DNA from 3 places in the Brevibacterium sp. FAM 27836 genome. Region 2 is predicted to be linked to each of the others. Evidence: riboswitches for the same ligand, from Rfam matches in the RefSeq annotation. Region 2 holds a riboswitch; each other region holds the start of a gene.
What was found. Region 2 has a riboswitch for thiamine pyrophosphate ahead of ACSE4D_RS03655 (ECF transporter S component). Riboswitches for the same ligand answer to the same signal wherever they lie in the genome.
Positions count from the first base shown of each region.

Region 1 (9,556 bases), 1.9 Mb from region 2:
TTCCCGTCGCGGTCGGTGAGCAGCCCTGTATCGAAGAGGAACTCGCCCAGCTCGCTCCAGTGCTCCTCGGTCTGCAGGCCGAAGTCGCCGTTCTCATCGAGCATGTAGCCTTCGGAGAGCATCTGCTGCCCTGCGACCAGCAGGTCCAGCTCGGTGAGCAGACCGGAGTTCTCCTCCTGCAGGATCTCCGCCGTCGCCTCCGGATCGGCGATCGAGTCCTCATATCCTCGGGCCAGCGCCTGCACGAAGTCGCGCGCCACATCGGGGTTCTCCTCGAGCCAAGTACCGTTGCCGACGACGATCACCTGATAGGCGTCGGGGAACCCGTAGTCGGTGTAGGCGAAGTTCTTCAGCTCGATCCCGCGCTGCTCAGCCTCGACGCCCTCCACCGCGACGAACGGAACGGTGAAGTCCACGTCCCCCGAATAGAGCGCCTCGTATGCGCTCGTGCCGAGCACGACAGTCTCGAAGTCGCCTTGACCGCCTGCGGCCTGCACGACACCCTGCATGGTGATCGTTTCGGCGGGGTTGTCGAAGCCGCCGAAGACGAGACCGTCGAGGTCTGCGGGGCTAGTGATGTCGTCGCGGTCGCCGAGCACAGCGACCTCGGTCGCCCACGTCTGCTGCACGGCGAGCACCGATGTGAGGTCGGCGCCGGAGGCGATCGACATGGAGGCGGTGTCCTGGAAGCTGATACCGAACTCCGCCTGACCAGCGTCGACGAGCACCTCGGGGTTGCTGTTGTTGAACGGCAGGATCTCGACATCGATGCCGGCGTCTTCGAAGTACCCCTCGTGCAGGGCCACGTACAGGCCAGTATGGTTCACGTTCGGGGTCCAGTCGAGCGCGAAACGCACGGTCGTGCGCTGATCATCGGCCGGGGCATCGTTGTCGGTGCCGGCGCAGCCGGTGAGGACGACGGTGGTGAGCGCGATTGCGCTGGCTGCGGTCAATGCGCGTCGGAATCTGGGTGAGATGGTCACGGTTCTCCATGTTCTGTTCGGGGAATGAGGTTTGGGAATCAGGGGCGGTTCGTGCTCAGCCCCAGGCCCGCACGAATCGGCGCGCGGTCGCCTTGGGGTCTTCGGCGGCGCAGATCGCGGAGACGATGGCAGCCCCTGCGGCGCCGTCGTCGCGCAGCCGGGCGATATCGTCTATACCGATGCCGCCGATCGCGACCGAGGGCACCGACGCCGCGGCCGCCAGGCGTCGAAAGCCGTCGAACCCCAGCGCCGGAGGATGGTCCGGCTTGGTGGCCGTGGGGCGGATCACGCCGATGCCGAGGTAGTCCACAGTGCCTTCGGGTAAATGCGTCACCGCTGCGAGGTGCTCGTCACTGTTCGCTGTCAGGCCGATCACGGCATCGGGGCCGAACTCGTCGCGCGCCGATCGCACGGCGGGGTCACCCTGCCCAAGATGCACCCCGTCGACCGGGATGCCGCGTTCTCTCGCTGCTATCGCGACATCGAGCCGGTCGTTGACCAGCAGCAGCGCGCGGCCCTGGATCGCTTCCGCCAGACGTTCGAGCTCACGCAGATGTGCATCGAAGCCGGCATGCTTGTCGCGCAGCTGTACGGTGCGCACCCCGCCATCGACGGCTGCCCGCACGGTCTCCGCCACGCCCCGTTCACCGCAGAGCGCACGATCGGTCACCAGGTAGATGCCGAGGTTCACGCCCCACCGCCCGGCGCCGTCTCGGCGCGCACCTGCTCCGACGCGCTCACCTCCGCTGCGCTGATCGCGTACAGCGCGTCGAGCAGACGGGCAGCGAACGACCCGGGCCCCGCCGTCTCTGCAGCGGCCCGCTCAGCGGCGATCCCGTACACGACATGCGCAGCAGCCACCGCCTCGACCGGTGAGAACTCACCACGGATGGCAGCGAATGCCGCGATCAGCGCACCCAGCGCGCACCCACCGCCGGTGATCTTCGTCAGCGGCAGATCGCCGTTTGAAACCCGGAGGATGCGCTCACCGTCGGTGACCAGATCCACCGGCCCAGACACCGCCACGACTGTGCGCAGGTCTCTCGCCAACCGCATCGCGATCGGTGCGGCCGCCTCGGTCTCATCCGCACTTTCGACGCCCTTGCCACCCGTTCCGGCCCCCGCGAGCGCGAGGATCTCGGAGGCGTTGCCCCGGATCGCGAACGGGTGCTGGGCGGCGAGCTTCTCGGCGAGAGCTGTCCGGATGGGCAGCGACCCGATCGCGACCGGATCGAGCACCCACGGCGTGCCCGCATCGTTCGCCACGGCGACCGCTTCCTCGGACGCCGCACGCTGCTCCGGGATCGGCGTTCCCAGATTCACCAACAGGCCCCCGGCGACACGGGCGAACGGTCCGGCCTCGCCGACGATGTCGACCATCGCCGGTGCCGCGCCGATGGCCAGCAAGGTGTTCGCGGTGAAGTTCGTGACCACCGAGTTAGTGATGCACTGCACCAACGGGGTCTGCGCCCTCAGCTCACCGAGCAGAACCGCGGATGATGAGACAGACATGAACTCTCGCTTTCTTCCACTGCGAAAGAAAGTCGATCACCATGACGGCACGCCGAAAGCGGACACCTGGATCGGTATCTCGAACGCGCTGAAGTCATCCGGACATTCCCTTCGCCAGTACGAACTGGATCAGGTTCGACGGGTGTGATCTCAGCCGCTGGGTGCGGCACCCCGTGTCACTGCCCACTACCCTAACGCATTCGGCCACAACTGGGAGCACTCCCGTGGAACGCTAGGGCCGCCGATGGTCAGGAGCACGGCAGATCCTGGCGGGGGCTGTCGACGGTGATTCGCCGACACTGAACCAGATCGGTGCAGCCCACGGTGTCAGGGACCATATAGAAAGATCAAATACCAACACGGGCAGCCGACCACGGCCCCATCCTGGTACAAAACCATGCGGTCGGCAGGAGCACGGAGACGCTGAGGACTACCAGCCTCTGAGGGGCTCCGGGTGAGATCGGCCGGCGGCATCGGCGCCCTCCACTCCTGCTGCACGGAACCCGCACCTCCGTCAGTACACGAAAAAAGCGGCGGGAGTGAACGCAAGACCTCGGATAAACGTTCCCTCGCAAAGAGCCAGCGACCGATGAGCAGCACAAATCCTCGGTAGACTGGTGTGACGTGACACGGGGTGCTGCACGGGATCTGCGGCTGAGATCACACCCGTCGAACCTGCTCTAGTTCGAACTAGCGAAGGAATGTCCAAGTGAGTGCTTCCACCTCTCCGTCCCGTCCGATCGTCGCGACGATCGCAGCAGTCATCCGTGGCGGCGACGTGCTGCTGGTGCGTCGCGCGAACCCGCCAGATGTCGGGCGGTGGGGCTTCCCTGGGGGGAAAATCGAAACCGGCGAAACAATTCAGCAAGCCGCCCTACGCGAGTTGCATGAGGAAACCGGCGTGCACGGTGAGGCACGCGAGGTGTTCACCGCTGTCGATGCCTTCCATCACGACGACTCCGGCACCCTCCTCCAGCACTTCGTCCTCGTCGCGGTGCGGTGCGACTGGCGAACCGGGGTACCCGTGGCAGCTGATGACGCGCTGGAAGCACGCTGGTTTTCAATCGAAGACCTCGAACACGGAGACCTTGCACTCAGTCTTGATGTGCGCGAAGTTGCCGAGACTGCCTTCCGGCTCGCGCAAAGCTCTTGAACTATCTCAATACGTTTGAATGATACCGAACGACGGAAAGAGGACAACTACTTTTGGAACCGCACGGGGTTCCTGGTAGATGCAGTGCGACACAATGCGGGTTCTGTCAGTTGATCGTTTCGTGACGATCCCAGAAGTCTCGCAGTCGCATAGCGAGAGATTCAGGGCGTTCTTCCGGTACGAAATGCCCGCAGTTCTCGATGATGCCACCTTCAAGGAGAGACGTGCTATCTCGGGTTTCTTCGACGTAGTCTCTCCACTTACTCAGCACTGGAGCTTGGGCCGCGAGCCCGTGATCTCCCCAAAGGGCCAACGTGGGAACGGTGACCCGGTACCCCACCTGATGGTCGTGTTCATCGTGATCGAGGTCTTCCCAGGTCGCTCGGTAGTCCTCGAATCCCGCATGCATTGCGCCCGGTTGCTTGAAGGACTCGATGTAGTGACCGATCATCGGTTCGAGACGGTCGCGCCGCAGTGTCCATCGATGGAATAAATAGCGAAGATACTCTTCTTCCCGACCAGATGTCATTGCCTCGGGGAGGTCGTGCTGCATATGGAAGAGCCAGTGGAAAAATCCGGCCGCCGTCGCGGTATCGGATTGGAACATCGCATGCGTGGGCACGACATCCAAGACCGCGAGCGTCCTGATCCGGTCAGCCTGGTCGAGCGCGAACCTGTGCGCTACTCGTGCCCCACGGTCGTGGCCGACCACATGGGAACGTTCGACGTCGAGTGCGTCGAGAAGTTCCACGATGTCGGCAGCCATGCGACGTTTGGAGTACCCGCCCTGGGGCTTGTCGCTGAGCCCGTAGCTGCGCAGATCGGGGGCGATGACCCGATAGGCGTCTGGCAGGAGCGGGGTGAGCTGATCCCAGCAGGCTGAGGTTTGCGGCCAGCCATGCAGGAGCACGACCGTCGGAGCATTCGGGTCAGTGTTCCCTGACAGCGTGTAGTGCAGGCGAATCGAAGGCAAGCTCAGAACATCAATCACAATTCGATACTAACCGCATAAAAGGGTTAGCTCATAGAATGAGGTCTGTGACTGCATCACAGCGTTTCGAGCCTTGGCTGTTCTACGGCGGATCAGTGGCGCTCGATTTCGTCAACACACTGCGAGACCGGGCTACGACGCCCCGCGAGACACTGACCTCCCCGGAAACACTGAGGGTGTGGGCAGGGCAAGCCCGGCTCGTTCCACCTGAATCTGGGTTCGGCGTCGAGACCTCCATCACGGACCAGGATCTGAGCGACTGCCTTGATCTGCGTGAGAGTATTGATGCCTTGCTTGTCCCTCAAACAGCGCTGCATTCGCGGCACATTTTGCTGGTCAACCGATGGGCTGCTGCGGCTCCGCGTCAGGAGATTGACGAATCAGACCCTGAGTTGGTCATAACCAAAATGGCATCGATAGAGAACGTGTTTGGAGTGCTCGCGGCAGATGCAATCTCGATTATTGCCCAAGGAGAACAGTCACGGATCAAGGTGTGTTCGCACCAGAGGTGCGGAATACGTTTTATCGATCGGTCACGCTCGCAGCAGCGCCTCTGGTGTTCCATGCAACGATGCGGCAACCGCGCTAAGGTCGCCCGCCATGCCGCCGGGCGAGACAACAAGTCTTAGCTCAGGCTGTCGGTAAGGTTGTGAACAGAAAGCACCGATCAGGACCGTGTTACTTTTGCAGGCCCACGGGGTTCCTTCCTCGGTGTAATACCGCGTCAACGGTGTCGAGAGAGAGCGGTCGTCATCGATCGCGTCGGTGAGCGCGCCAAGCTTCGCTGGCGGAGTAGCGGACGGTGGTTGGGGCTGGCGGTCAGGTGTACGTGATCGACGGTGGTCTGCCGCCCCTGATGAAGTTTCCGAGGTAGGCGACCACGCGGTCTGCTTCGGAGCCGAATGGGTTGTCGGTGACCATGTACGTCCAGGTCGATGACGGGCGGCGCAGGCCGAGATCGCCGAGGGTTGTGGCGTCGTCGGGTGCGTTGTCGAGAACCCGCCGGACTGCTGCGAGGGCGTCGGGGCCGAGGCTGCGGAACGAGTCGCCGGCGATTCGATTGAACTCGTCCAGCGGGTTCTGCCTACCCAGAACTCGCAGGTGGATGCCCTCGCGGACGGCGGCGAGGTGGTTCAGGTGATCGGTCCAGGCGCGGTCGAGCTGGTAAAGCACGACTTCCGTGGCGAGGCGGCGACGTTGCGCCGCCCATGCGCCCGCCCGGCCGGGAGCATCCGTGAAGACCTGCTGGAGGTAGTCATCGAGCGCGTCGGGTTCGGTGAGGAGGCGTTCGCGGGTATCCAGGATCGCCTGTCGATGCTGGTCGGTCATGGTGTGGTAGCTGCGGGTGGTGCGGTGCAGCTGCAGCAATTTGCCCTCGGCGACGCGCTGCGAGTGCTCGTAGAGACGCGCGAACTTCCGGTCGCCGATGAGCCCGTCTGGGGCGATGGAGCGGGGCTGGTCGCTGATGCGGAGCTGTTCGGTCACCACGTCGTCTTCGAGGCTGGTGTAGAACACGGACCTGCCGGGGTCGCCTTGCCTGCCCGACCTGCCGCGCAGTTGCCGGTCGAGGCGGGCCGAGTCGTATCGTCCGAGCCCGATGACGAGCAGGCCGCCGGTCTCGGCAGCTCCTGGACCGAGTTGGATGTCGACGCCTCGGCCGGCCATCTGTGTGGACACGGTGACCGCACCGTGCTCGCCGGCGCGGGCGATGATTTCAGCCTCGGCAGCGTCGTTCTTCGCGTTGAGTACCCGCGCTTCGACACCCAGCTCGGCGAGCAATCGGGCGAAGCGCTCAGAATCGGCCACGCTGCCGGTACCGATGAGCACCGGCTGTCCCGCATCATGGGCTGCACGCACGGCGTCGGCTGCGGCGGTGTCGCGTTGCTCGACGGTGGCGAACAGCCGGTCTGCGGCGTCCTCGCGGATGCAGGGGCGGTGGGTGGGGATGACCCCGGTCTTGATGTCGAGGTCTTCGGCGAGGCGCTCGGCCGCTTCGAGGGCGGTGCCGCTCATCCCGGTGAGGGTCCGATAGCCGCGGGCGACTGTCTCCACGAGCACCTGGTCGAGGATCTCAGCTTGCCCGGTCACCTCCAGTCCCTCTTTGCGCTCGATGGCGGCGTGGAGACCGTCCGGCCAACGCTGACGATCCGCGACCCGGCCACGGGCATCGTTGACCAGCTGCACCCGTCCATCGGTGACGAGGTAATGCACGTCGCGTTCGACCAGCGCGTGCGCGTGCAGTGCGACATGCGCCGCCGTCAACAGTTCGACATGCTCCTGCGCATATAGGTCATCGATGCCGAGCGCCGATTCGACACGAGCGATACCTGCCTCGGTGAACGCGACGCTGCGCCGGTCGCCCTCGACCTGATAGTGCTCCTCCTCGGTCAGTTCCGCGATGACCTGCGCCAAAGATGCTTCTTCTGGTTGCGGGTCGGCGTCGCCGGCGATCACCAGCGGCACCATCGCGTCATCGAGCAGCACGGCGTCGATCTCATCGACCACCGCGGCGTCCAATCCCGGCACCAGCCGCCGTGCCTCGGGGAGGCGCTGGCGGTCGCGCAGCAGATCGAACCCGATCTGGTGCACCGTCGCGTACACGACGTCAGCCCGGTACGCTTCGGAGCGATCCGGCTGACCCATTCCGTCGACGACCGCAGCGCAGGTTAGGCCGAACGCGGAGAACAACGGTTCTCCGGCATCGGCGTCTCGGCCCGCCAGGTAGTCGTTTGCCGAAAGCACGTGCACGCGCCGGCCGGCCGCGGCGAGACCGGCGGACACGAGGAACCCGACCAGCGTCTTGCCCTCGCCCGTGGCCATATCGACTACCCGGCCGCGTAGCATGCTCACGGCGGCGAGCAGCTGCACCTCGAACGGCTCCAACCCCAGCCGACGCCGCGCCACCTCACTCGCCACGCCGAGAAAGCGCGCCAGCTCGTCATCATCGTCCAAACTGATCGACACGGACCCAGCCGAACGTCTCAGAAGATCGTCGTCAGTGAAGCAACGCAGCGACGCGCGCTGGGAGACGATGCCCTCGACCAGCGACGCATACGTGCGCAGGTTCGCCGTGCCAGGATCCTGGCGGAAACGACTCACCCACCTCAGAGGGCGCTGCCACCACGCCCCCTGTTCACGCAACGGCTCGGGTCCGACCATCACCTCACGCTACCTGACCACCCTGACCGGGATCAGGGAACAGCTACTGGCACGGACTCGGCTCGACCTCGCTCAAGCCGCCTCCTGGAAGCGGTAAGTCCGCATCCGAGTAGGCTGAGCAGCGCAGAATCAGGCCAATCAGGACGCTCGTACTTTTGCAGGACTACGGGGTGTCTTTCTCTGTGTATAGACGGTTCAGTATCGATCGCATTATGTTAATCGGGGTCGTTCGCCTTTGCTGTCGCCATGATGAAAGCAGAAATGAGTAGTGATTATGTTCTCAATTGCGAGGAGACGTTGCCGATCCAGCGTCGTTGTTCCGGGGTTTCCACCGCTTGCGGATGGTAGTTCTTTCTTACCCAGGCCACGGCGGCATTGGCGGGTACCCCACCGATGATGGCGAGCGCGGCTAAGGCCGTTCCCGTTCGGCCTATGCCGCCGTCGCAGGCGATCTCGACCCGTTCGATTGCGGCTCGTTCGTACGCCTCATGGAGTGCTGCGACGGCGTCAGCCGTGGAGGTCGGGAGGGAGAAGTCCTGCCATAGAACCCAGCGGTGTGGCCAGAGATCGATACGCGGGGCGCGTCCCAGGAGATAGAACCCGAACTGAGGATCGAGTCCGTTGGGAAGCGGCGCGAGTAGGCCACGCCCTCGAACCCGGCGGCCATCGGGAAACTCAACCACGCCGTTACCGGTTTCCCATGTCTCGATCGCGTTCATGTCGCGGTGCCTATGCTTCATTTCGTCGGTCGATACAGAGGGTTGCGACGAGGTCTTCGTGGAGTTGGAACCAGACGCGGTGGCAGGAGTCGATGTCGGTCTTGTCGATCCAGTCAAGTTCCCCGCTCATGGCCCTGCGTAACGCCAACTCGTACCGCGCGACGTAGCCGTCGAACCTTGCGAGAACGGCAGATAGATTCTCGATCAAAGGAGCAAGTTCCGTTCCGAGGGCCGTCAGTTCTTCGAGAACCCGCCCATCCCATGCGCGATCGAAATGATCATTGGGCGCGAACTGATGCGTTTCGGTCGGTTTGATCTGCCAGTCGGTGACCGCTCGCAACAAGCGAGCGTTGAGCGGGAGGAAGACCCGGTAGGTGGACGCAACTACGCCATCGGGGTCGGCGCTCACGCGCTCTGCCGCGAGTTGGCGCTCGTTCTCCGCCTTGCCAAAGTCGGTGAGCGACCACCCATCGAGGTCGGCGAACGCGACGTGCTGCACCCACCCCGCATGTTCCGCGACGCTCAACTGGCGCAGCGCGTCGGCGTGGCTCGTTCCTGCACGCTCGGCAACCGCTTCGCTGTCGGCGAACCCCACGAGCCGCACGGCGTGCAGCACGAGTAGTGATGCCGCGGAATGATGGGTCATATTCGCTTGTCCTGCCGGGCGCTAAGGCGGTTGACGTACTGCTGGCACGCCTGTGGCGAGCGGAAGCCCATCGCCTCGGCGATCTGCGCCCAGGTCAGCCCCTCGTTGCGAGCTGCGAAGAGCAGACCGATCTCCACGCTCTCAACCTCGGCGCGAGCGGCCGGGAGCAACGAGAGCGCTCCCAGGAGTTCATCCGGGGTCAGTTCGGATGAACGCCACAGGGCGTACTGCGTCAGCTCGACCGCTGACGGCGGAGCCGGTTCAGGTCGCCACGGCCGCGGCTCCAACTGGTCTGCACCTTTGTCGAGAAGCATGCCTTGGGCGTTGCGCTCACGCTCGGCCTGCGCATGGTCGGCGGGGCCGGGTCGTTCGAGGTCGTGCTTGCGTTCCATG
Region 1 covers NZ_CP195711.1:3,039,451-3,049,006, reverse strand. Annotated here, with positions in the region: gene ACSE4D_RS13640 (ABC transporter substrate-binding protein) at 1-983, opposite strand, end outside; gene thiE (thiamine phosphate synthase) at 1,039-1,674, opposite strand; gene thiM (hydroxyethylthiazole kinase) at 1,671-2,495, opposite strand; TPP riboswitch at 2,584-2,679, opposite strand; TPP riboswitch at 3,116-3,214, shown strand; gene ACSE4D_RS13625 (NUDIX hydrolase) at 3,205-3,648, shown strand; gene ACSE4D_RS13620 (alpha/beta fold hydrolase) at 3,755-4,639, opposite strand; gene ACSE4D_RS13615 (CGNR zinc finger domain-containing protein) at 4,687-5,268, shown strand; gene secA2 (accessory Sec system translocase SecA2) at 5,459-7,798, opposite strand; gene ACSE4D_RS13605 (protein-tyrosine phosphatase family protein) at 8,071-8,517, opposite strand; gene ACSE4D_RS13600 (transcriptional regulator) at 8,528-9,163, opposite strand; gene ACSE4D_RS13595 (DNA-binding protein) at 9,160-9,555, opposite strand.
Region 1: it holds a riboswitch for thiamine pyrophosphate, as region 2 does, so the genes downstream of both, ACSE4D_RS13625 (NUDIX hydrolase) here and ACSE4D_RS03655 (ECF transporter S component) in region 2, are expected to answer to the same signal.

Region 2 (9,556 bases):
CATGGATGCCGGCCAGAGCCAGACGCTGCTTCTGCCCGCCGGACAGTGCCGCACTCGGATGCTCGGCGGGCAGGTCGAGTCCCATGGCACGCAGAGACGAGGGAATCCGAGCTTCGATGGTCTCGGCGGGCAGACCGAGGTTCTCCATCCCGAAGGCGACATCGTCGCCGATGCGAGAGAAGATCACCTGCGAATCGGGGTCCTGCAGGACCAGTCCGGTGCCGCCTCGGCGAGGATTCGGAGCCTCGCCGCCGACGAGGAGCTCACCGCTGGATTCGCCGGACTCCTCGGGCAGGACGCCGGCGATGGCATGGAGCAGAGTCGACTTGCCGGCCCCCGAGGGGCCGAGGAGGAGGACCTTCTCACCCGCGGCGATGTCGATGTTGAGGGGCCCGACAGCCGGTGTATCGCGATCGGCATGCGTCCACGAGTATCCGCGTGCCGTGATCGGCAGTGCCATCAGCGCAGGCGACCGGAGGCGAACGAGCTCAGCGCCCCGGTGGCTGCGATCGCCCGATACGCGTACCAGGCGCCGATGCCGGAGAGGACGAGGCCGGAGACGATGGCGCACACCGCGTAGATCGCCTGATAGCCGAACTGCCATTCGGCGTTGTACATGATGTTCTCGCTCACGGCCATGAACGCCGCGGCCACGACCCCTGACAGCGCGGTGATCCAGAGCGTGAACCGCCTGTAGCCGAAGGCGGCGAAGACGAGTTCGGCACCGAGGCCCTGAACGAACCCGGACAGCAGCACGGTGGCTCCGAAGTGTGAGCCGAGGACCGCTTCGACGATGGCGGCGATGAGTTCGCACAGGAGCGCGGCTCCGGGCTTGCGGATGATCGCAGCGGCCAAGGGGCCGGCGAGGACCCACAGGCCGGCGATGAGCCCGATCGAGGGCGGGAAGGCCTGGAAGGCGAGTTCGATGACCTTCCAGCTCAGCGCCAACACCCAGAACACGAGCCCGACGGCGATGCCGAGCACGGCGGTGGTGACATAGTCCACGACCCGCCACTGCTTCGATTTCGGAGCCCTGGTGTGTGCGGTCGCCGCGGCGGAGGTGGTTTTCGGTGTGGTGGTTTTCGGCATTGTGCCTCCTCATACAAGGAGGGGTGAAGAGTCTCGACTTCCTTCGGCGGTCCTAGCCGCATCAGGTTCGAGGGTCTGCAGCTTCTTCTGCACTCTCAGCGCCCCTGACGGCGCTCCCCTGTCGTAGCCACCACTGTACAACAGGGGAGAGCGGGCTCCGGCACGGAGCTGTCCGGTCCGCGGACCCTCAGGTGCCGCTGCGCTGTCAGGTGCCGTTGCTGTCAGCTCGGGACGACCATCACCGTGCCCTCGGCATGATTGAGGACTCCGCGTGAGACGGAGCCGAGCAGGACGCTGCGGAACCGTCCTCGTCCGCGCGTGCCCATCACCGTCAGCTGCGCTCTGGCGCTGATCTCGACGAGCGTCTGCGTGGGGTCACCGACCGGCACCGAGGAGGACACCTCGAGATCCGGGAACTGCTCGGACAGCTGCGCGATCTCTTCCTCCAGTCCGGCAGCGATCTGCTTCTGCCGCCGTCCCGTGACTTCGGAGCTGAGCTCGAGCTCGGGGTACCAGTAGAGCCATTCCTCTCCCGCCGGAAGCACCGCGACAACTTCGAGTGCTGTTCGGCGCAGGGCGGCTTCGGCGGCCGCGGTGACCATGGCGACCCGGCCGGTGTCCGAACCGTCGACGGCCACGACCACCGGTCCGTCCGCCTCGGCGTTCGCGGCATGGTGGGGGACGACGATCGTCGGACAGTGCGCGTGAGCCGGCACGGCGGTGGACACCGAGCCGAGGACGCGGCCCATGAAGCCGCCTCGGCCCCGCGCGCCGAGGATGATGACCTCGGCATCGGTGCTCAGCGCGATGAGCGAGCCGGCCGCATCGCCGGGCACGGTGCGGAAGCTCTTCTCTCCGGGATGATCGCGGAGGAGTTCGACCGCCTCGGCGAGGATCTTCTCCGCATCCTGCTTCGCTATCGCGTCCTCGGGCTCGCTGGGAATCGACGCCATGTTCGGGTAGATCATCGTCGGCAGCGGATATGCGGTCACGACGGTCAACGTGGTCTTGCGTCGTTCGGCTTCCAGCGCGCCGCAGCGGACCGCGAGACCGGCGAGTTCGGAGCCGTCGAAGCCGACGAGGACGCCGAATTCCCGGTTGAGACCGGACTCGGACGGCCGGGCATCAGCCGGACGTGTTTCGGGGGTGTGGGACTCGGGCATTGGGGACTGGGCAGACATCTCGAACCTCTCCCTCGGGGCCTGGCCAACCCAGACGCCGACGACGGCCCCGACCAGCGGTATCGTCTGCGTCGCCACCAGTCTACCAAGGTTATTCTACGGAATGTAGAAAATGGTGTCTGTGAGAACCGCAGTCTCAGACCGGGAAGCCCAGATGGGTGAGCGCGGCCTTGAGGATGAAATCCTGACCGTGGCAGAGCTCGCTGGTGATATCGGGGCGCAGGGTCTCCTCGGGGGTCAGCCAGTCGAGACTGAGGGCATCGGCTCGTGGAGTGCACTCGCCGCGGACCTCGAGGACGAAGCACATCGAGATCGCGTGCTGCCGGGGGTCGTGGAGGAGGCCGGAGCCTTCGGTCGGGAAGTATTCGGCGATGTGGAACGGGGAGATCGACGGCGGGATGACCGGCAGCGCCATCGGGCCGAGGTCGTTCTCGGCGTGCCGCATGAGCGCGGAGCGGATCGATTCGTGGAAGCGGATGCGCCCGCCCACGACCTCGCGGCCCAGGGTTCCGTCCTCGAGGCTGCGCAGCAGCAGTCCGATGCGTTCGACGTTGCCGGCCTCGCCGACTCGCACGGGGATCGCGTTGACGTAGGGGATGGGGATCCGTCTGCGCAGGCGGGCGAACTCCGCATCGTCGAACCAGTTCTCATCGAAGTCCAATGCAGTGCGGGTCATGAGGCAATCGTCCCATATCGGGGGTCGGTGCAGAAGAGGCATCGGACCCTGTTGGTGAACCAGCGCACACATCGGGTAAAATATCTTGATGTCGAGATAAATCTCCGACCGGCAGAGATCTGCCGAGTGCCGTGACCTACAGTGGGGTCAGCACCTGACGACCAGTTCCGGTCAAGGACTATGAAGGGGTATCCATGATCAATCATGAAGTCCGCACTCATAAGAGCTCAGAGAACCTGGCTCGCGAAGATCAGCTCGCTTGGAAGATCGCCGAAGTCGCATCCGACTCGACGCCGGTCGACGCAGACGTCACCGAGATGGTCATCAACCGCATCATCGACAACGCCGCCGTGGCAGCCGCCTCGGTGCGCCGCTCCGCTCCGACGCACGCTCGTGAGCAGGCGCAGGCTCATCCGTTCAACCCGGGTGCCAACATCTTCGGTCTGCCCGTGACCGACCGCTTCTCTCCGGAATGGGCCGCTTGGGCCAATGGTGTGGCCGTGCGTGAACTCGACTTCCACGACACGTTCCTCGCTGCCGAATACTCGCACCCCGGCGACAACATCCCGGCAATCCTCGCGGTCGCGCAGCACAAGGGCATCGGCGGCAAGGACCTCATCAACGGCATCGCCACCGGCTACGAGATCCAGGTCGACCTGGTCAAGGGCATGTGCCTGCACGAGCACAAGATCGACCACGTCGCCCACCTCGGTCCCTCCGCGGCGGCCGGCATCGGCGCGCTGCTCGGCCTGCCCACCGAGGTCACCTTCCAGGCCGTCCAGCAGGCGCTGCACGTGACCACCGCGACCCGTCAGTCGCGCAAGGGCGAGATCTCGTCCTGGAAGGCTCATGCTCCCGCCTTCGCCGGGAAGATGGCCGTCGAGGCCGTCGACCGTGCGATGCGCGGTGAAGGGGCACCGAACCCGATCTACGAAGGCGAAGACGGCTTCATCGCCTGGATCCTCTCCGGCCCCGAGGCCCGCTACACCGTCCCGCTGCCGGGCCAGGGCGAAGCGAAGCGTGCGATCCTCGACACCTACACCAAGGAGCACTCGGCCGAGTACCAGGCGCAGGCGCTCATCGACCTTGCGCGCAAGCTCGGCGGACAGATCGAGGATCTGACGAAGATCAAGCGCGTCGTCATCCACACCTCGCACCACACCCATTACGTCATCGGCACCGGCGCGAACGATCCGCAGAAGATGGATCCCAAGGCCAGCCGCGAGACCCTCGACCACTCGATCATGTACATCTTCGCCGTGGCCATGCAGGACCAGGGCTGGCACCACGAGCACTCCTACGCTCCCGAGCGCGCCGGTCGTCCCGACACCGTCGAGCTGTGGCACAAGATCGAAACCACCGAGGACCCGGAGTGGACCCGTCGCTACCACTCGACCGACCCGAACGAGAAGGCCTTCGGCGGCCGCGTGGAGATCGAGTTCGACGACGGATCGACACTGACCGACGAGATCGCCGTGGCCGATGCCCACCCATTCGGTGCGCGTCCCTTCGCCCGGGCGAACTACATCGAGAAGTTCAAGACCCTCGCCGAGGGCGTCATCTCCGATGCGGAGCAGGCCCGGTTCCTCGACCTCGCTGAGAACCTCGAGAACCTCGATGCCTCGGGTGTGGGCGAACTCAGCTTCGTCGTCGACGGACTCGAGCACAGCGGATCGAAGGGCATCTTCTGATGCTCGGCGCACAGGCAACCCCGGCCGAGCGTCGCGCTGAGTTCCGCGAACTCCTCGCCGGCGACAAGATCGTCCAGTTCCCCGGCGCCATCAACCCGATCAACGCTCAGATCATCGAGCAGACCGGTTTCGAAGGCGTCTACATCTCCGGCGGTGCATTCTCCGCGGCCATGGGTCTGCCCGATATCGGGCTGACCACGCTCACCGAGGTGGCCGACCACGGACGCAACATCGCGCGAGTGACGAACCTGCCGACGTTCATCGACGCCGACACCGGATGGGGCGAAGCCATGAACGTGGCCCGCACCGTCCAGGAGTTCGAGGACGCAGGGATCTCGGGCATGCACCTCGAAGACCAGGTCAATCCGAAACGCTGCGGCCACCTCGACGGCAAGGAGGTCGTGACCGCGGCCGAGATGTCCAAGCGGATCAAAGCGGCGGTCAAGGGCCGTCGCGATGAGAACTTCGTCATCTGCGCCCGCACGGACTCTCGCGCCGGAGAAGGTCTCGACGCCGCCATCGACCGGGCCAAGGCCTACGTCGATGCGGGAGCGGACATGATCTTCCCCGAAGCGATGCGCGACCTCGGCGAGTTCGAGACCTTCGCGTCGGCCGTCGATGTGCCGATCCTGGCGAACATGACGGAATTCGGAAAGAGCGAACTGTTCACAACAGAGCAGCTGGCGAATGCGGGAGTCAAGCTCGTGATCTACCCGGTCACGACTCTGCGCATCGCCATGGGTGCGATCAAGACGGGCCTGGAGACCATTCGGGACAAGGGCACTCAGGTGGACCTGCTCGAGGGCATGCAGACCCGTGCGGACCTGTACGACACGATCGACTACGCTGCGTACAACGATTTTGACGCCGCAGTATTCAACTTCTCACAGGAGGGTCACCAGTGACCGAAGAAATCAAGAAGGGCCTTGCCGGCGTCGTCGTCGACACCACGGCCGTTTCGAAAGTAGTCCAGGAAACGAACTCGCTGACCTACCGCGGCTACCCCGTCCAGGAGCTCGCCGCCAAGCGCAGCTTCGAGGACGTCGCCTACCTCATCTGGAACGGCGAACTGCCCACCGAGGCTCAGCTGGAGGAATTCCAAGAGCGTGAGCGCGCCCAGCGTGCCATCGACGACAAGCTCATCCAGCTCATTCTCGACCTGCCGAAGGACTGCCACCCGATGCACGTCGTGCAGACGGCCGTGGCCTACCTCGGCGCCGTCGACCCCGAAGCCGATGTCGAGGGCGAAGAGGCGAACCTGGCCAAGGCCGAGCGCCTCTACGCGCAGCTGCCGACGATCGTGGCCATCGACCACCGTCGCCGTCACGGTCTCGATCCCGTCGCTCCGAGCAGGGATCTCGGCTATGCCGCGAACTTCTTCAAGATGGTCTTCGACGAGGTTCCCACCGAAGAGGTCGTGCGCTGCTTCGACGTGTCGATGATCCTCTACGCCGAGCACTCGTTCAACGCTTCGACGTTCACCAGCCGCGTGATCACCTCGACGACGTCCGACCTCTATTCGGCCGTCGCTGGTGCCGTCGGTGCGCTCAAGGGCCCCCTGCACGGCGGCGCGAACGAAGCGGTCATGGCGATGCTCGAAGAGGTCGGCACCGCCGACAGGGCTTCGGCCTGGATCGACGAGGCGCTGGCCAAGAAGGCGAAGATCATGGGCTTCGGCCACCGCGTGTACAAGAACGGCGATTCGCGCGTTCCCACCATGCGCAAGGCCTTCGAGGACATGGTCGAGGCCAAGGGCGCCAAGGATCTGCTCGATCTGTACAACGCCTTCGAAGAGGACTTCGTCGAGCGCAAGGGAATCTACCCCAACCTCGACTACCCTTCGGGCCCGGCCTACCACCTGATGGGCTTCGACACCGAGCAGTTCACTCCGATCTTCGTGATGGCCCGCATCACCGGATGGACCGCTCACATCTTCGAGCAGCAGGCGAACAACGCCCTCATCCGTCCCCTGAGTGCTTACGACGGTGAGGACCAGCGTGAGGTCCCGGACAACCGGGGCTGAGAGGTCCGAAAGGCAGAACAGCATTATGGGACCTGACGGTCTGTACCGTCCGGTCGATCTCGAGGGTTTCGACTTCACCGTCACCGGTGGGGTCGGAACCCTCGTCATCGATCGGAGGAAGAAACGCAACGCGATCTCGCGTGCGATGTGGCGGGCGCTGCCGGAGATCATCGCCTCCGTCGACGCCGATGACTCGATCGGTGCGCTGATCATCACCGGTGCCGGCGGGCATTTCTCCGCCGGTTCGGACATCGCCGACCTCGATGTTCCGCTGGCCGACTTCTGGGAGCTCAACTCCTCCGCCGAGGCGGCCGTAGCGAATTCGCGGACTCCGACGATCGCGGCGATCGAAGGAAACTGCGTGGGCGGAGGCACCGAGATCGCTGCCGCCTGCGACATCCGCATCGCCGCCCCCGGGTCGATCTTCGGTGTGACCGCCGCGAAGCTCGGCCTTGTCTACCCGGCCGGGCCCACCCAGCGTCTGGCGCAGATCCTCGGAGACTCCTGGGCCAGGTACCTCTTGATCACAGCGTCGATCGTGAAGTTCGAGAAGATGGCCGAACTCGGCTTCTTCCATGACACGACGCCGACTCCCCTGGCTGCGGCGCAGGCACTGGGGGAGCGGATCGTCGGCCTGTCCCGGCTCAGCCAGGTCGGGGCCAAAGCGATCCTCGACGGGAATCTGCTTGCAGGTGAGGAGCCGCCTCGGTGGTTGGATTCGGCGTACCGGGAGGAGATCACGCGCGGGCAGGAGGCCTTCTTCGCCAAACGACCGCCGGATTTCGCGTTCGCGAAGTCCGCGTGGGCAACAGACGGCGAAGCCTGAAGACGGGATAAACTGAGCGAATGCGTCTTGCAGTCCTCGATATCGGCTCCAACAGCGTCCACCTCCTCGTCGTCGACGCTCACGTCGGAGCACCGCCCCTGCCTGCCACCTCGCACAAGGAGGTGCTGCGTCTCGCGGAGTACCTCAGCGACGACGGAACGATCGATGCGGAGGGCCAGGAACGTCTGCACTCGTTCATCGCCGAAGCCGTCGAGATCGCGGAGGACCAGGGGGCGGAGCAGATACTCGCCTTCGCCACCTCGGCGGTCCGCGATGCCCCGAACGGGGTGGCGCTCATCGAAACGATCAACGCTCAGCTCGGGGTCACCCTCAATGTGATGTCGGGCCGGGACGAAGCCCGCGTGACCTTCCTCGCCACTCGCCGCTGGTTCGGTTGGTCGGCCGGAAAGATCCTGCTGCTCGACATCGGCGGCGGCTCTCTGGAGATCGCGGTCGGTCAGGACGAATACCCGCAAGCGGCCGTGTCGGTTCCGCTCGGCGCCGGACGCACCTATTCGGATTTCCTGCCGGACCCCATCCCTTCGGCCGAGGACATCCACAAACTGCGCAAACACGCACGGGCGCAGATCGGACGCATCGCCGGTGACATCAACAGGGTCGGCGTGCCCGACCAGGTCGTCGGCTCTTCGAAGACGTTCCGCTCCCTGGCCCGCATCGCCGGTGCCGCCCCGAGCGGGGACGGCATCTACGCCCCGAGGAAACTCTTCCGTCGCGATCTCGAAGGCATCATCGATACCCTGGCCACACGCACCCCGGCGGCGCGGGCGACGCTGCCCGGCGTCTCCGAAGCCCGTGCCGGTCAGGTGCTCGCCGGTGCGATCGTCGCCGAAGCGGCATTCACGATCTTCGACATCGGCGTCATGAACATCTCGCCGTGGGCACTGCGCGAAGGCATCATCATGCGCAAACTCGACCTGCTGGATTCGGCCGAGCAGTCCTCGACGATGCGCGTCGAAGCGGTCGCCGCACTCGACTGATTCGGCCGCCTCGTCGTCGCTTGTTGTCTACCGGTCAGTATCGCACCTCAGAATTGCCTGCTAGTTTTTGACTATCCGCTTCCGGCTCGACTCATCGTCCCGAACCGGGATGACAATGGTGGGTGTCCGAACGTCTGATAGAAAGCACGCTTCTGCCGATGCGAAATGGTGAGCTGTCCCCGCACTACCGCGAACAGGCCCTCGAGACCCTCAAGAACACAACGGCGGCCGATCCACTCGACGTCTTCGTCGTCGGCGGTGGTGTGACCGGCGCAGGCTCTGCCTTCGACGCGGCCACACGCGGTCTCAAGGTCGGAGTCGTCGATTCGAAGGACTGGGCCTCCGGCACCTCATCTCGGTCCTCGAAGCTCATGCACGGTGGTCTGCGCTATCTCGAGATGCTCGACTTCAAACTCGTCGCCGAGGCGCTGAGGGAACGTGACCTGCTGCTGCAGCACACCGCTCCTCACCTCGTCGAGCCCGTCGCCTTCGTCTTCCCCTTCGAGCACCGTCTCATCGACCGTGCCTTCATCGGCTCCGGCGTCCTCCTCTACGACACGATGGCCACCCGACCGGGCCGCAAACGAGCCGTGCCGATGCATCGGCATCTGTCCAAGAAGGCGCTGAGCGCACACTTCCCGGGGCTGGCCGACGATGCCGCCGTCGGTGCGCTCGAATACTACGATGCGAAGGTCGACGATGCGCGGTTCGTGATGACGCTCGTGCGTTCGGCTGTCGGCTACGGTGCGGCCGCTGCCAACCACGTCTCGGTCATCGGCTACCTCCATGACGGCGACCAAGTCACTGGTGTGCATGCCAGGGATGAGGTCACCGGAGAGGAATTCGATATCCACGCCCGTCGCACTATCCTCGCCGGGGGCGTATGGACCGAGGAGCAGCAGGACCTGGCGAAGGCCGATGCCGGACTCAAGGTGCTCGCCTCCAAGGGTGTGCACATCACCGTGGCCCAGGACAAGATCAAAGCCGACCCGGGAACGGGGATCATCTCGAAGACGGAGAAATCCGTCCTCTTCGTCATCCCCTGGGAAGGCTATTGGGTCATCGGCACCAC
Region 2 covers NZ_CP195711.1:761,329-770,884, reverse strand. Annotated here, with positions in the region: gene ACSE4D_RS03660 (ABC transporter ATP-binding protein) at 1-460, opposite strand, end outside; gene ACSE4D_RS03655 (ECF transporter S component) at 460-1,089, opposite strand; TPP riboswitch at 1,111-1,219, opposite strand; gene ACSE4D_RS03650 (universal stress protein) at 1,311-2,270, opposite strand; gene ACSE4D_RS03645 (DUF4916 domain-containing protein) at 2,407-2,946, opposite strand; gene ACSE4D_RS03640 (MmgE/PrpD family protein) at 3,141-4,637, shown strand; gene prpB (methylisocitrate lyase) at 4,637-5,542, shown strand; gene ACSE4D_RS03630 (bifunctional 2-methylcitrate synthase/citrate synthase) at 5,539-6,660, shown strand; gene ACSE4D_RS03625 (enoyl-CoA hydratase/isomerase family protein) at 6,686-7,486, shown strand; gene ACSE4D_RS03620 (Ppx/GppA phosphatase family protein) at 7,507-8,484, shown strand; gene ACSE4D_RS03615 (glycerol-3-phosphate dehydrogenase/oxidase) at 8,643-9,556, shown strand, end outside.

Region 3 (9,556 bases), 1.8 Mb from region 2:
GGTCGAGCTCGGCGCGGAGGAAGGCGACGAGGTCGTGGAACCCGGGGTAGTCGTGGAGCGTGATCCAGTCGGCATGCACGAAGCTCTCCGGCAGCGCTTCAGGCGCGTTCGTGGCCCAGTCGAGGTACAGCCATTCAGTGACGAGCAGCACCGCAAGAATCACCGCGTACTCGCGGGTCTCGGCCGCCTCGCGGAACAGCGCCGTGAACGCGGTGGTCGCCTCCGTGTCGGGGATCAGCTCACGCTGCTCTTCGGTCACGCCGAGCGCGTCGAAGGCGCGCAGGAAGTAGGTGCTCTCGTCGCCCGCGACTTCGCCGATGAAGCGGGCCAGCCTCAGCCGCGGCTCGAGCGCGTCGGCGCTCGCGACCGCAGAGCCGAGCAGTACCAGGAAGCCGTCGAGGAAGCGATAGTCCTGCACGAGGTAGCCAGCCATCACGGCGTCGTCGATGCTGCCGTCGAACAGTTCGCGCACGAAGCGGTGCGAGACCGCCCGCTCCCAGGTGTCTCGGTTCTGATCGCGCAGCGCGTCGGTGAATCTCTCGGTCATCGTTCTCCTCCTCGGTCAAGTGCGTCGCCCCAGAGGGCGTGGAAGTGGTGGACGGGGCCGTGACCGGAGCCGACCTCCAGGTCTCCGGCGCGGAGAAGCGCCTCGGTGAGGTACTCCTTTGCGTGTTGCACCGCCACGGGCACGGCCTGGCCCGGGAGGAGGGCGGCGAGCGCGGCCGACAGGGTGCAGCCGGTGCCGTGATTGTTCACGGTGTCGATGCGCGGTGCGGTCAGCTCGATGGTCTCGGCACCGGTGAGGATGTCGATGCTCTCGCCGCTGCCGAGGTGACCGCCCTTCAGCAGCACCCAGCCGGCTCCGAGGCCACGCAGCTCATCCAGCGCCGCCCGCATCCCTGCGAGGTCGCCGATCTCGGTGTCGCGTCCGAGCAGGACCGAGGCCTCGGGGAGGTTCGGGGTGATCACGGTGGATCGCGGCACCAGTCGCTCGCGGATCGTGTCGACGGCGTCCTGCTCGAGGAGATGATCTCCGCTCTTGGCGACCATCACTGGGTCGAGCACCACCGGGCACTTCGTGTAGCGGTCCAGACTCTCGGCGATCGCCTCGGCGATAGCGGCGTTGGCGACCATCCCGATCTTCACTGCGTCTACGCGCACGTCCTCGAACACCGCGGCGATCTGATCCGCAACGAATCCCGGCTCCAGAGCGACGAAGCCCTGCACACCCTGTGTATTCTGAGCAACGACGGCCGTGATCACGCTCATCCCGTAAGCGCCCTGCGCGGAGAAAGCCTTCAGATCGGCTTGGATCCCCGCGCCCCCGGTGGGGTCAGTGCCCGCGATGGTCAATACGTTCGGAATCAAAGTCCCGTCTCCATCTCTCGCTCGTGTCGAGCCTGGAAACGGGAGTGCGCGCCAGCACCCGCAAGTGTGCCTGCATAACGTCGTTCATCGACATCCCTCCGCGAGTCCGAACTCGATCAGGTTCCCGGGTGTGATCTCAGCCCGCGTCGGGCACCCCGTGTCTACACATCCACCATAGCCAAAAATCATCGTCGAGGGGCGAACGCGGCGCGGAACTACTCCGCTCAGACGTGCGAACGCCGTGACCGACGGCTGTCAATACCGTTACGTTGACGAGGTGCTACGCAGAGTAACGCACGCCGCTCGGACATTGTCACCGTTCTGCATGGTGACTGCGCGGTTCACCTGATCTGCATGACGGTCTCGATGCGGGTGATGAGTGCGGGTGACGGGTACAAGTACCTGCTTCGCACGATCGCTGCCGCCGACGGCGATCGCTCCCTCTCGACCCCGCTGACCAGGTACTACACGGAGGAGGGAACACCACCGGGCACTTGGATGGGGTCGGCTCTGCACGGCCTCGGCGACGGGCAGATCGTTCACGGCGATGAGGTCTCAGAGTCGCAGTTGCAGTTGCTGATCGGCATGGGCCGCGACCCCGTCAGCGGCGACCCGCTCGGGCGGGCCTTCCCACGGTACGTCTCGGTCGCGGAACGGATCGAGCAGCGCGTCGCGGACCTCGACCCTGGCCTGGGGATGGGTGAGCGTGCCGAGCAGATCAGCCAGATCGAGGCCGAGGAGATCGAGCGGGGCAACCGCCGTTCGGTTGCGGGCTTCGACTACACGTTTTCGGTGCCGAAGTCCGTTTCGGTGCTGTGGGGCGTGGCCGACGCCGGCACGCAGGCCCTGATCGCTCAGGCGCATCACGACGCGGTCGCCGAGGTCGTGGACTTCATGGAGCGCGAGGTCGCCGCGACCCGCACCGGCTACACCGCCGCCGATGGCGCGGTCGCCCAGGTCGACGTGACCGGCCTGATCGCCACGGCCTTCGATCACTACGACAGCCGCTCCGGGGACCCGCAGCTGCACACCCACGTCGTGATCTCCAACAAGGTCCAGACCGCGTTGGACGGACGCTGGCGGTCGCTGGACGGGCGGCCCATGCATGCGGCGGTGGTCGCGCTCTCGGAGCATTACAACGCGGTTCTGGCCGACCGCCTCACCGGCACGCTCGGCGTGGAGTGGGAGGCGCGGGATCGGGGCCGGGACCGTAACCCGGCGTGGGAGATCACCGGGGTCAGCGAGGAGCTGATCGAGGAGTTCTCCTCCCGCGCCCGCGATATCGATGCCGAGGCCGACCGGCTCATCGCCGCCTACACCGCCGAGCACGGTCGCCGGCCCTCGGCGCGGACGATCGTGCGCCTGCGCGCCCAGGCCACCCTCGCCACCCGCCCCGAGAAGCAGGTCCACTCCCTGGCCGACCTGACGAGCGGCTGGCGCGAGCGGGCCGGCCGTCTACTGGGTGAGGACGCGACCGGCTGGGCCGGTGGTCTCCTCGCCACGGCGCAGCAGGTGCGGCCGTTGCGGACTGATGATGTGCCGTTAGAGGTGATCGCCAAGCTCGGCGCCTCGGTGGTCGAGGTTGTGGGCGAGAAGCGCTCGACCTGGCGGCGATGGAACCTCCACGCCGAGGCAAGCCGACAGTCGATAGAATGGCGGTTCGCGACCGCGAGCGACCGGGAGGCCACCGTGGGGATGATCGCCGATGCCGCCGAGCAGGCCTCACTGCGGCTGACGCCGCCCGAGCTCGCTACCAGCCCGGCCGCTTTCCGCCGCCCAGACGGCACCAGCGTGTTCCGGCGCCGCCACTCGACCGTGTTCTCCTCCACGGTGCTGCTGAAGGCCGAAGACCGTCTCCTGGAACGCTCCCGCACCCTGACCGGCCCGATGGTCGAGGTCGAGACGGTCGAGAAGATCACCGCGAAGCCCGACCGGGAAGGGCACCTGCTCGGCGACGACCAAGCGGCAGCGCTCACCCAGATCGCAGTCTCCGGCCGGGTTCTCGACGTGTTGGTCGGCCCGGCCGGTGCCGGGAAGACCACCGCCATGGCAGCGCTGCGCCAGGCATGGGAGAAGCAGCACGGGAAGGGCTCGGTGGTCGGGCTTGCGCCGTCGGCGGTGGCCGCGCAAGTTCTCGGTGAGGATCTCGGGATCGCGACCGAGAACACGGCGAAATGGTGGCAGAACCATCTGACCCAGGGCACCACGTTCGAGGAAGGTCAGCTCGTCATCATCGACGAGGCTTCCCTTGCCGGCACCCTGTCGCTGGATCGCATCACCGCCCTGGCGGCCGGCGCGGGTGCGAAGGTGCTGCTGGTCGGCGACTACGGGCAGCTCCAGTCGGTCGATGCGGGCGGGAGTTTCGGGATGCTCGTGGCCGACCGCGACGACGCTCCCGAGCTCGTGGACGTGCACCGCTTCGTCCACGAATGGGAGAAGACCGCCTCCCTCGATCTGCGCCACGGCCGCACCCGCGTGATCGACACCTACGCAGGTCACGGCCGCATCAGCGATGGTGACGCCGAGGACATGATCGACGCCGCCTACACCGCCTGGCGTGCCGACCGCGACGCCGGACGGGCGTCGGTGCTGATCGCCGAGACCCGCGATGACGTGACCGCGCTGAACGCGAGGGCCCGTGCCGACCTGATCCTGGACGGCACGATCCGCCCCACCAGAGAGGTCGCGCTGGCCGAGCGCACGTCCGCAGGGGTCGGGGACACGATCATCACCCGCCGCAACGACCGGCGCCTGCGCACCGGCACAGGCCGGGGGTGGGTGCGCAACGGCGAACGGTGGCAGGTCACTGACGTGCGCGATGATGGGTCGATCACGATCCGCAAGCCCGGCCGAAGGTTCGGGTCGATCGTGCTGCCGGCCGACTACGTGGCCGAGCACGTGGATCTGGGATACGCCGTCACTGCGCATAGGGCGCAGGGCATCACGGTCGATGCCGCACATGTGCTGGTCGAGCCGTCCTCGACCCGTGAGAACGTCTACGTCGCGATGACCCGCGGCCGCGAGTCCAACCACGCCTACGTCGTCCTCGACCGCCCCGACGACCACGCCGCACCGCACCCCTCGGACAACGAGGAAGCCACCGGCCGCTCGGTCCTCTACGGAGTGCTGCAGCACTCGGGAGCCGAGCTCTCCGCGCACGAGACGATCACCGCCGAGCAGGACCAGTGGGGCTCGATCGCTCAGCTCGCCGCCGAGTACGAAACCATCGCCGCAGCCGCCCAACACGACCGCTGGGCCGCCCTCATCCGCGACTCAGGCCTGACCGAAGAGCAGGCCGACGCCACGCTGGGCTCGGTCGCGTTCGGAGCGCTGACTGCCGAGCTGCGCCGCGCCGAGGCCAACCACCACGACGTCGATACACTCTTCCCGCGCCTGGTGGCTGCTCGCGGCTTCGATGACGCCGAGGACATCGCCAAGGTCATGCACTACCGTCTCGCACGCGCCACCGCCCAGCCGGCCGGGTCGGGGCGCACGAGGAAGACCCCGCGGCTGATCGCCGGCCTCATCCCGCACGTGCAGGGCCCGATCGCGGCAGACATGCTCCAGGCCTTGACCGAGCGACGAGAGCTGATCGAGACCCGCGCCGACGCGATCCTCGACACCGCCCGCCAGACCGGCGAACCGTGGACCCAGCCGCTCGGTGACCCGCCGTCCGGTGACCGCGAACAGGCACGCTGGCGACGTGACGCCCGGACCATCGCGGCCTACCGCGACCGCTACCAAATCAGCGACGACACCCCACTCGGCCCGGCACCCCAGAGCGCGGCGCAGAAGATTGACCGCGCCCGCGCAGCGGCAGCCATACGTCGGGTAGCTGCGGATACTCCTCAGACCGGAGACTCTGTCGCCCAACGTTCTGTCAGCGTCAGGAGGCAAGAACGATCCCTGTGACATCTGGTGACACTCACGCCAGAGGACCTCTTGGCTACAGCCGAAGAGGATAGGATGTGACTCAACCGCATGGCTGCGGCACGCGTAGCTATGACAGCAACTTCGACCTCATGGGCACCTCCGTTGAGCGTCTTCAGCTATCCACGGAGGTAACTGTCGGCAATGGCTACGAAGCTCCCAGTTCCTGAGACGATCCTTGAACTCGTCGTAGATCACACCGACAGTCTCTTACCATCTGCAACGTTTTGCGCCGGTTTCGAAGATGGAACATGGCGCTCCGATGACCTCAGCGTCGACCTGATCAATTGGGCAGCCGATTGGATTCTTCCTACGCAAGAACTGGAAGGGTACAACCACGCTACTGGCACAGCACTGCTCGGGAAGGCTCTCAGTCGTGTTTACGCCACCATCGACTTTGAGAGAAGAGGAGAAATTGGTGAACTCCTCCTTCACATGATTCTGCGCAAGTTCTATGGAAGTTCGCGACTTATATCCCGGATCTACTTCAAAGACGCTGCCAACGACACTGTCAAAGGTTTCGACTGTGCCCACATTGTCGATACAGGAGCCTCCGGGGAACTAGAACTCTGGCTTGGCGAATCGAAGCTCTATAAGGACAGCTACGGTGCAGCCAGCGCAATATATGATGAGCTGAAGCTACATCTCAGTCGCGACTACCTGCGGTACGAATTTGCCGCCATAACCGACAAGATTCCTGACGACTATCCTCACCGGGACATGATCACCGCGCTGTTGTCTCGAAAGACCTCGTTGGACAGAACATTCAAGAGTGTCGTAGTTCCTATCTTCATTTCCTATGACAGCGAAGCTGCGGGCAGGCACAAGGAGAGCACTGAGGAGTACCTCGCTGATCTACGAACCGAGGTCATGAACAACTGGAAGAGTCTGCGAGACAGGTACGAGAACTGGACACTTCCTCGTCAGATCAGGGCACACGTGTTTTTCTTCCCAATGGACACCAAGGCCGAACTCACGTCCGCTTTCGATGGGAGGTTGAAAGCATGGCAGGCTCTCACGCAGAACTGACATCTCTGCTACGCGGTGAGGTTGACGACGAGTTTGAGATCCTATCCGATATTGCTGCTTTCACTTCAATTAATGGCATCGGATCTGAAAGCACGGATCTTGTAATTCGAGCGCTTGAGAAAATCAGTAGGACGGGACCCGAGGGCGAAATCCTTCGAAGTCTAGCAATGATGCACGGACTGTACCCCTATGCCGTTCAAGGTGCAGACCATGACTCTCTTCGGGATGCGGTCATCATGGAAATGAACCGACCCAACCCAGCCTCTGAGACCGTCTTCCACCGCATTCAGTCTCAAGTATTTCACCGCCTGGTTGAAGGAGAGAATGTAATTCTCTCGGCGCCAACCAGCTTTGGAAAGAGCGTGGTTATAGATGCACTAGTTCAAACTGGCAGGTACAAGAACCTGGTACTCGTGGTTCCTACCATCGCACTTCTGGATGAGACCCGCCGACGCCTCTCCCAATTTCGTGAGTACAAGATTGTCACCCACCCGAACCAGGAGTTGAGTGAACGCAACATCCTGGTCATGACACAGGAGCGGTTGCTCGCGGTTCCTCAACTCCCTGCGGTTGATTTGTTCTTCATTGACGAGTTCTACAAGCTCGCGGAGGAGAGCGAAGGCACTCTAGAACAACGCGCATCAATGTTGAATCAGGCATTCTTGCGACTCGCTAAGACTGGCGCCCAGTTTTACTTTGCGGGTCCAGTCGTGGATGGCCTCGCATCAGTCCTCCCTTCTAACCTTCGTGCTTCTTTCATCAGAACTGATTTCTCCACCGTTGCTGCTGACACCAGAAAAATCAAGGCTTCAAACGACGAAGAACGCCTCGCGATAGTAGCCGAATTGATTGGTTCGTCCTGTGACCCCACGTTGGTATATTGCCAAAGCCCAGCAAAGACGCGAAAGGCTTTGGAAGCGCTGATCGAACAGCGGTCAAGTGGCGCGACCGTTAGTCGGGGCTTACCGGAAGTAGCCGAGTGGATCGAAGAGAACTACCATCCGGATTGGATTGTCTCAAGAGCGCTGCGACGTGGTGTGGGTGTGCATCATGGACGCCTTCCTCGTTGGCGCGCACAAAAGATGGTACAGGGATTCGAAGACGGTGATCTTGACACGCTTGTCTGCACGAACTCTCTGATCGAAGGAGTCAATACCCGAGCAAAACGCATCATAATTCTTGATCGCAAAGTTGCTAATAGGGCATACAACTACTTCACATTCGCTAACATACGTGGCCGTGTTGGCAGAATGTTTAAGCATTTCGTGGGTGAGATCGTACTCTTTCATGATGCCCCGACGAGAGAGTTTCCCGAAATTGACATTCCTGGTGTCAGCCAAAGCGATATTGCCCCGAGTTCACTACTCGTGCAGATCGACGAAGGAGATTGGAGCGACGAGACCAGGGAGCGGGTGTCACCTGTATTAGAAGAGTCGGGCCTTAGCCTGAAGGTTCTGCGCTCGATAAAGGGGGTAGAACCGGAAGCTGCAACCGAGCTTGCGAAGCATATTCGCACGCTGCCCACGTCACGGCTTCAGCCGCTGCAGTGGTCTACTTCCTACCCAAAATGGGCGGAGCTTCGGGCAGTCTGCGAACTGATGTGGAACTACATTCCTCCTTCGTATCATCGTGGGCACGGCGCATACAGCGCGCAGCAAGTCGCTTATCAAGTCAATCAAGCATCTCTCGTTGAAGGCCGAATGAAGGACATTATCGCGGGGTTTGTTGAGAACGAGCATGACCAATCTCCCAGCGTTGACGAGAAGATTGAGGCGGCGTTCGATTTCGTGCGGTACTGGCTAGACCACAATTTTCCCACTGCGTTGAGGGCGCTCGATGTAGTCGTGAGCGAGATTCTTGAGGAGCGCGGATTGGAATCTGGGTCATTCGACGGTTTCTCGGCCCGAGTTGAGAGCATGTTCTCCGCTCCGCATCTCACTACGTTGGAAGAGTACGGCCTGCCTCTTGAGATATCGCGACAGTTGGTACGCGGACTTGGGAACTCCCGAAGTCTCGATGAGATGCTTGAAGCAATTCAGGTGTTGCGTGGCACAGAGAGAATACCGCTTACTAGTTTTGAACGTTCGCTTCTCGGAGAAGTAGTGGCAACGATCTAGTTTCCGCTGCACTCAACCCATCAACCGAGTAAAGGGCACCTCGGTATCGGTGATGATCTCACCGCGTCCGCGCTTGATGAGCTCATGCGGCCCCACACTCGCCGCCGACGTGACCGGGCCGGGGACCGCTCCGACGGCGCGGCTATGCCGGTGGGCTTCTGTTGCCACCAGCAGCGATCCCGACCGGAAGCCTGCCTCTGGGATCACCGTCGCGCCCGAGAGCGCACCCAGCAGACGGGCGCGGGCCATGAACCGCCACCGGGTCGGCGTCGCCCCCGGAGGAGCCTCGCTGGCCAGCATCCCCAGATCGCCGATCCGGGCCAGCAGGTCCGAGTTCCCGCGCGGGTAGGGACGGTCAATGCCGCCGGCCAGTACCGCGATCGTGCCTCCACCGCCGGCGAGTGCCGACCGGTGTGCTGCGGCGTCTCTGCCGTAGCCGCCGCCGGCGACGATGGTGCGCTCCTGTTGGGCCAGGTCTCCGGCGAGATGCCCGGCGACCTGGACGCCGTACTCGCTGGCCGCCCGGGAGCCGGTCATCGTGACCCGATCCGTGAGAGCGCCTGCGAGGAAGGAGGTCGCCCCGCGTGTCCACAGCAGGTACGGGGCGCGGGAGCCGAGGTCGTTGAGCGCGTGCGGCCAGTCCGTATCGGTCGGGATGAGCGTGGACATACCGGCTCGTTCCGCCTCCGCAACTCGTGCGGGGATGTCGCCCTCAATGCGCGGGGCGACGCGGTTGCGCCAGGCGATCGCATCGGCGCGGTTCATCTCCGGCACCGCGGCCTGGTCGTCTTCGAGCAGCTGGAGCGTCTCGACCCCGCCGAGTCGGTGCAGGATGCGGCCGGTGGCCGCGTCGTCAGGCTCGGCGATCATCGACAGCATCATCCGTGCCTGCCGCTCACCCTTCGCCTGCTCTGCCAGCTTCGCCATGATCTGTGTCCCTTCCCAGACGGTCACCGGCAAGGTGCACCGCCAGCGACCGAGCACGGCCCGCGGGGGCTACCGCGCGTCGTACGCGCGGCGTAGAGTGAGAAGCACAGAGGCAGATTCGCCCCTCACCATGTAGGCCCCCTTTTTGGGGCCGTCCTTCGGGACACTCCACACGTACTGCCTCA
Region 3 covers NZ_CP195711.1:3,051,382-3,060,937, forward strand. Annotated here, with positions in the region: gene ACSE4D_RS13660 (TenA family protein) at 1-547, opposite strand, end outside; gene thiD (bifunctional hydroxymethylpyrimidine kinase/phosphomethylpyrimidine kinase) at 544-1,368, opposite strand; TPP riboswitch at 1,445-1,536, opposite strand; gene mobF (MobF family relaxase) at 1,723-5,280, shown strand; gene ACSE4D_RS13675 (HamA C-terminal domain-containing protein) at 5,443-6,327, shown strand; gene ACSE4D_RS13680 (DEAD/DEAH box helicase) at 6,303-8,444, shown strand; gene ACSE4D_RS13685 (DNA-processing protein DprA) at 8,457-9,371, opposite strand.
Region 3: it holds a riboswitch for thiamine pyrophosphate, as region 2 does, so the genes downstream of both, thiD (bifunctional hydroxymethylpyrimidine kinase/phosphomethylpyrimidine kinase) here and ACSE4D_RS03655 (ECF transporter S component) in region 2, are expected to answer to the same signal.